Regions from separate parts of the Bhargavaea ullalensis genome, predicted to be linked through region 3. Evidence: riboswitches for the same ligand, from Rfam matches in the RefSeq annotation. Region 3 holds a riboswitch; each other region holds the start of a gene.
What was found. Region 3 has a riboswitch for S-adenosylmethionine ahead of ACFFIY_RS00080 (methionine ABC transporter ATP-binding protein). Riboswitches for the same ligand answer to the same signal wherever they lie in the genome.
Positions count from the first base shown of each region.

Region 1 (2,258 bases), on a different contig from region 3:
TGCGGGACGGATTTTATTGGTTGGCGGAAGCCGTTTCTTTTTCGTAGAACTTGATGAAGTTGTCGACGACGCGGTCCAGGAAAGCGACCGTCGCTTCGTCGGTGAGGGTGCCGTCTGCGTCCAGTTTCGCATGGACCGCTCCGATGTACACTTCGTTTTGAGGAAGGATCGCCGGTGCAAGGTTCGGGTTCGACAGGATTTCGCGCAGATGTTGCTGGGCTCGGACTGAGCCGAGGTTGCCCATCGAGGCGCCGATGATGAATGTCGGCTTGCCCTGCAGGACGAGTTCGCCGCGGGACATCCAGTCGATCGCATTTTTCAGCGTTCCCGGAATGGAGAAGTTGTATTCCGGAACGGCGAACAAGACGGCGTCGGAATCGGCGACCTCCGCTTTGAAGTCCAGCACGTTCGGCGTCGGGTCGTTTTCGATGTCGATGGCAAACGGCTCGAGTGCATTGATGAAGACCGGGGTGATCTCCAGCTTGCCGGCGTAGCGCTTGCGCATGAATTCGACGACTTTCAAGTTATAGGAAGTGGAGCTGGTGCTCCCGATGATGGCTTTTACTTTAATCGGCATATGGAAAACTCCTTAAGTTTATTTCTTCTCCATCATAACAGGATTTTGCCCCATTCCGCCTGTAATATGCCTTGAAGCCAAGGTATCCGCCTTGTAAACGATTACAGAGAAAACCTAAAGGAAATAGCTTGTTTCCGCCCCCGAAAGGTGGTAAGGTTGGTTTATCGAATTTTTCGAACTATTCCACTTACAACTTCATCAGCGATTCTTATCAAGAGAGACGGAGGGACTGGCCCTGCGATGTCTCAGCAACCTGCCTGTCGGCGAAGGTGCTAATTCCAGCGGATTCCACACGGAGGATCCGGAAGATGAGAAGACGATTCCGCATCATTTGCCGGGCCTTCTTCTTCATTGGAGGGTCCGGTTTTCATTTTCCCAAAAGAGAAAGGAACGAAGAACCATGACAAAGAAAAGCATTTCCACGCTGCTCGCCCAGCTCGGCAACCGGAACGATCCGCTCACCGGCGCAGTGAATCCCCCGATCCACTTGTCGACCGCCTATGAACACCCCGGGCTCGGCCGGTCCACGGGCTATGATTATTCCCGAACGAAGAATCCGACGCGCGCACTTCTTGAAGAAGGGTTCGCAGAGCTGGAGAGCGGCGACGCTGCGTTCGCCTGTTCTTCCGGCATGGCGGCCATCGGGCTCGTTTTGTCCCTGTTCCGGCCGGGTGACGGCATCCTCGCGCCGGAAGACCTGTACGGCGGAACGTATCGCCTGTTTGAGCATTACCGCAGGCAGTACGGGGTGCCCGTCGACTATCTGCCGTTTGGCGACCTTGCCGAAGTGGAACAGGCGATCACCGGCGGGACAAAAGCGCTGTTCATCGAATCTCCGACAAACCCGCTTCTTCAGGAGATCGACATCCCCGCTTACGGCGAACTCGCCAAGAAACACGGGTTGCTCCTCATCGTCGACAACACATTCTACACGCCGATTCTCCAGCGGCCGATCGAGCTCGGGGCCCATATCATCATCCACAGCGCGACGAAATACCTCGGCGGCCACAACGATGTACTCGCAGGGCTCGTCGTTGCAAAAGGCGAGGATCTTTGCGAGCGTCTCTCAGCCCAGCACAATGCGGAAGGCGCCGTGCTGTCTCCGTTTGATTCGTGGCTTGTCATCCGCGGGCTGAAGACGCTCCCGCTGCGGATGAAGCAGCATGAGGCAAACGCGAAGGACATCGCTCAATGGCTGCAGTCCGAACCGTCTGTGGCAGACGTGCTTTATCCCGGCAAGGGCGGCATGCTGTCCTTCCGCGTCGACAATCCGGCGCTCGTCGCCCCGCTGCTTGAGAAACTGGAGCTGATCGCGTTCGCGGAAAGCCTCGGCGGCGTGGAGAGCTTCATCACGTATCCGTCGACCCAGACCCACGCCGACATCCCGCTTGAAGAGCGGACCAAACGCGGCATCGATGATTCCCTGCTCCGGCTGTCGGTCGGCATCGAAGACGCACAGGACCTCATCGGCGATTTAGAACAAGCTTTCGAACTGGCACGTTCCTCCCTGGCGGCAGGCTCGGCAGGGCAGGCTTGAACACTCCATTTATAACCACTCCATAAAATTAGAAAGAAGGAATATCAATGACCATCCGCACAGAAACCACACCGCGCGTCCGCGCACCGTTCAAAGCAGATCACGTCGGCAGTTTCCTCCGTCCCGCCCGGCTGAAAGAAGCAC
Region 1 covers NZ_JBHLWY010000031.1:4,081-6,338, forward strand. The annotation lists gene ACFFIY_RS07760 (NADPH-dependent FMN reductase) at 14-577, opposite strand; SAM riboswitch class I at 783-892, shown strand; gene ACFFIY_RS07765 (methionine biosynthesis PLP-dependent protein) at 978-2,114, shown strand; gene ACFFIY_RS07770 (5-methyltetrahydropteroyltriglutamate--homocysteine S-methyltransferase) at 2,162-2,258, shown strand, end outside.
Region 1: it holds a riboswitch for S-adenosylmethionine, as region 3 does, so the genes downstream of both, ACFFIY_RS07765 (methionine biosynthesis PLP-dependent protein) here and ACFFIY_RS00080 (methionine ABC transporter ATP-binding protein) in region 3, are expected to answer to the same signal.

Region 2 (2,258 bases), on a different contig from region 3:
CGGGATGAGCAGGATGATCAAAATGATGAACGGGATCGACCGGAAGATGTTGACGAATGCGCCAGTCAGCAGATTGACGGCCCGGCTGCGCCAGACACCCCTCGGCCCCGTCAGGAACAGCAGGATGCCGAGCGCCAGGCCGATCAGGAAAGTGAAGAAAGTGGAAACGGCCGTCATGTACAGCGTCTCGACCGTCGCCCCCCACATCTTCTCCCAGTCGACATTCGGGAACCATTGATCAATCATGCGTGATCACCTCCGTCTCGATGCCTTCCGCATGGAGATAGGCAATCGCCTCCCGAACGGCCGGTTCATCGCCCGAAAGCTGGAGAACGAGCGATCCGAACGCACCGCCATGCGTCTGGGCGATGTTGCCCTGAAGGATGTTCACGCTGATGTCAAACGAGCGGATCAGCTCGGCGAGCACCGGCTGTTCGGCACGGTCCCCGACGAAGCCGAGGCGGATGAGTGTTCCGTCCGGATAGGACTCGGCAAGCTGGCCGATAGCCTGCTTGGCGTCTCCCGGTTCCGTCACCTGGGAGACGAACCGCTTTGTGATCGGCTGCTCCGGCGACTTGAACACCTGGAGCACGTCCCCCTGCTCGACGACGCGGCCCGCTTCCATGACGGCCACCCGGTGGCAGATTTTGCGGATCACGTGCATTTCATGCGTGATGAGGACGATCGTCAATCCGAGCCGTCGGTTGATGTCCGTCAGGAGGTCCAGGATCGAATCGGTCGTCTCCGGGTCCAGCGCGGACGTCGCTTCGTCGCACAGCAGGACGCGGGGCTCGTTGGCAAGCGCGCGGGCGATGCCGACCCGCTGTTTCTGGCCGCCCGACAATTCCGATGGATACGCCTTTTCCCTGCCTTCCAGGCCGACGAGCCGGACCAGCTCGCCGACCCGTTCCCTGCGGCGGGCTTTATCAGCACCGGCAATTTCGAGCGGAAGAGCTATATTCTCTTCCACCGTCCTCGACCAAAGCAGATTGAAGTGCTGGAAGATCATGCTCACTTTCTGGCGGGCTTTCCTCAGCTCCGCCCCCGAGATGGACGACATCTCGAGCCCATTGACGGTCACCGTGCCGGAAGTCGGCTGTTCAAGTCCGTTGAGCATGCGGATGAGCGTGCTTTTTCCGGCACCGCTGTATCCGATGATGCCGTAGATTTCGCCTTCTTTGATTTCAAGATCCACTCCGTCCACGGCCTTGACGTCGATGCCGGAACGGGAGAACCGTTTGGTCAGCTGCTGCAGATTAATCATGATGGTCACTCCTAAACTCATGGGGACGGACGAGCGGATCGCCGTCCATTCCAAATAAAAAACCTTTCCGCAGACACGCAGAAAGGCCGGACCGGAGCGCATCGCGCGCAACGGCCATTCCTCTCATCTGCCAAAGCATCCGCTTTGAGTGATTTGGCACCATTTCACGTTTCCGTGACGGTTGCCGGGCTTCATCGGGCACGTCCCTCCGCCGCTCTCAATAAGAGTATTCCGTATTCATCTTTTTTCACCCGTCTTGCCGGATGGTTCGATGCTTGAAACTATACCACACGCGATGGAGCCGGTCAACCGAGTTTTTCATACAGGTAAGGGACCGATTGGAAGGCATAGATCTTCTCCACCGGCTCGCCTTGCCGTGAGATCAGCAGGCACGGCACGCTTTCGACGCCGTACTTCGCCGCCACTTCTTCATGGTAGTTCAGGTCGGCCTTGCCGATCGGCAGTCCGGGCAGCAGTTCCGCCATGACGTCGATCATTTTCGAAGCGACCTGGCAAGTCCCGCAAAGAGGCGTGTACAAATAGTAGGCCGCTTTTGCGGAACGGCCGGCCGCCTGTTCAAAATCTTCCAGAGTCCAAGTTTCCATTCCATTCATCCCTTATAGCAGAAATTCCGTCTTCACTTCGATATTGGCCGAGAGCAGCTGTTCCGCGAGCACACGCAGCGGCGTTGTCGCCACTTCCCTGTATACCCGGTCTGTATACAAATGACGCGCTTCCGGGTATTCCCTTCTGAGCACAGATCTCAAATGTTCCCCCGACCGGTCCGCGTCAAAAAACGCAAAGATGTCCGCTCCTTCATACGGCTCCAGCAATTCCTCGATTCTTGTCGGGCTTGCCGTTCCGTTTGTGCAGATGATGGCCACCGGTTCGTCGAGAAGCGGGGCGAGCCGGTTCCTGTCCGAGCTGCCTTCCACCACAATGACTTTTTCGACCATGCCGATCCCTCCAGGCGACTGGCTTGTCGTGTTTTATC
Region 2 covers NZ_JBHLWY010000015.1:19,495-21,752, forward strand. The annotation lists gene ACFFIY_RS04040 (methionine ABC transporter permease) at 1-246, opposite strand, end outside; gene ACFFIY_RS04045 (methionine ABC transporter ATP-binding protein) at 239-1,264, opposite strand; SAM riboswitch class I at 1,385-1,491, opposite strand; gene ACFFIY_RS04050 (thioredoxin family protein) at 1,570-1,869, opposite strand; gene ACFFIY_RS04055 (toprim domain-containing protein) at 1,882-2,220, opposite strand.
Region 2: it holds a riboswitch for S-adenosylmethionine, as region 3 does, so the genes downstream of both, ACFFIY_RS04045 (methionine ABC transporter ATP-binding protein) here and ACFFIY_RS00080 (methionine ABC transporter ATP-binding protein) in region 3, are expected to answer to the same signal.

Region 3 (2,258 bases):
CTCGAGTGGCGCGAGTTTGGCCTCGAGTGGCGCAAGTTGGCCTCCGAGTGGCGCAAGTTGGCCCTCGAGTGGCGCAAGTTGGCTCGTCACCCGCTTCCACACTCCGCCCACACAAAAAAGCTTCCGCCCCCACGGAAGCTTTTTTGCCTCTCACCTCACACCTTCACTCAACCGTCACGACAATTTCCGCAGTCCGGCCGGTGTCGCCGACTGTTCCTTCGACCGTGTAGTCGCCGGGCGCCAACAGGTCGGCGGTTTTCAGGTTCCAGAACACCGGGGCGTCGGCGGTGATGCCGTTGACCAACCGGATCTCCAGTTTCACCGGGAGATTCGGCATCACTCCGGCTGCGGTCCTGACGGCTGCGGGTTGTTCGACTTCCTCGACGGCATATTTCACGGCACGGGTATCGTGCGCCCTCACGAGGAAGCTGGCGAATTGGCCGCGGCTGACCGCTTCTTTCGGACGGAATTCCAGCACATGCGTTACGTTATTCTTTGCCAATACAAGAATCGGCTCGCGGAAATAAGGGGCGGCTGCATGCAGGTCCCGCATGGATACGATTTCATCCGGCACATCCTTCAGGCCGAATGCGTTCACAAGCACCTTCGCCATCTGTTCGCGCGAGATGAGCTGGCGCGGGCTTACGTTATTGTTCGGGTTGCCGTCGAAGATGCCGGCGTTCCGCACGACCAATGACAGTCGGTATAACTCCTCGTCTGGTCCGTCCGCGGGTACGTCGGCAAATGCCTTCACCCCTTCAACATTATACGAATCAAGCGTTTCTCCGGATTGGCTCAGGACGAGCTTCCCGAGCGCCTTGATCGCATCCGCGCGGTAAACGGCTTTGCCTGGCTTGAATGTGCCGTCCGGATAGCCGGTCATCACTCCAAGCTCCCGAGCCAATAGTATATTTGCCGAATGCTCGCCGGACTCCGGTACATCCGTATACACGGGTGCCGCTGATGCAGTCGGCACCAAGAAAGCCAGCACCAGCACTGCCACCACCCAGCCGCCAAACCATTTTTTCATGTAAATGACCCCTCTCTGTTTGGATTCTCTTATCCTTCCATACCCTTCCACGCCGCCCGAGAATCAGCCCGACGGCCGTGTATTTTTTGCCTCTCCGCCCAAAACCGACTTTCCCGACCGAAAAATAATTTTTCGAAAAAGAGTTGACTTTCAATCAGGCACCGGGTAAAGTAGGTCTCAATCAACGAAACCAACCAATTACATACACATCATTTTCTTATCGAGAGAGATCGAGGGACAGGCCCTATGACATCTCGGCAGCGGACTCCACAGCGAGCACCGTGCCAATTCCTGCAGACGCGCACCGCGTCTGATAGATGAGAAAAGATGGCCAAACCGGCCTTCTTTTTCTTGTCGTCTTCAAGAAAAAGAAGGTTTTTTCGTTGCCTCGAACACAAGGAGGTCCGCCCAGTGATTGAATTCAAGCAAGTGTCCAAGACATTCACGCTCGGTCCGCGCGAAGTCCACGCGGTGAAAGATGTGACCCTGACGGTCGATCAGGGAGACATATTCGGCATCATCGGCTTCAGCGGCGCCGGCAAAAGCACGCTGCTGCGGCTCGTCAACCTGCTCGAGCGCCCGACGTCCGGCCGCATCGAGATCGGAGGGACGGATGTCACTTCACTCAAGCCGAAAGAACTCCGCAAACAGCGCCAGAACATCGGGATGATCTTCCAGAACTTCAACTTGTTCAACTCCCGCACGGTCGCCGGCAACATCGCCTATCCGCTGAAGCTCGCCGGCACGCCGAAAGCCGAAATCGGCCGCCGGGTCAATGAACTGCTGCAGTTCGTCGGGCTCGCCGACAAGGCCGGCAACTATCCGGATCAGCTTTCCGGCGGCCAGAAGCAGCGCGTCGGCATCGCCCGGGCGCTCGCGAGCAACCCGGACATCCTCATCTGCGACGAAGCAACATCTGCGCTCGACCCCGACACGACCGCCGACATCCTCCGGCTGCTCAAGAAAGTGAACCGGGAGTTCGGCATCACGATCCTGCTGATCACACACGAAATGGAAGTGATCCAGTCAATCTGCTCGAAAGTCGCCGTCATGGAAAACGGCGAAGTGATCGAGTCGGGCGGCGTGTTCGACGTCTTCACCGACCCGCAGCACGGAACGACCGAACGCTTTATCCGCTCCGTCCAGCAGGATCTTCCGTCGCCCGGAATCCTCAAAGAGTGGCGCGACGGAGGCGGGGGCAGGCTGTACCGGCTTTTATTCAAAGGAG
Region 3 covers NZ_JBHLWY010000001.1:15,329-17,586, reverse strand. The annotation lists gene ACFFIY_RS00085 (S-layer homology domain-containing protein) at 164-1,030, opposite strand; SAM riboswitch class I at 1,245-1,354, shown strand; gene ACFFIY_RS00080 (methionine ABC transporter ATP-binding protein) at 1,442-2,258, shown strand, end outside.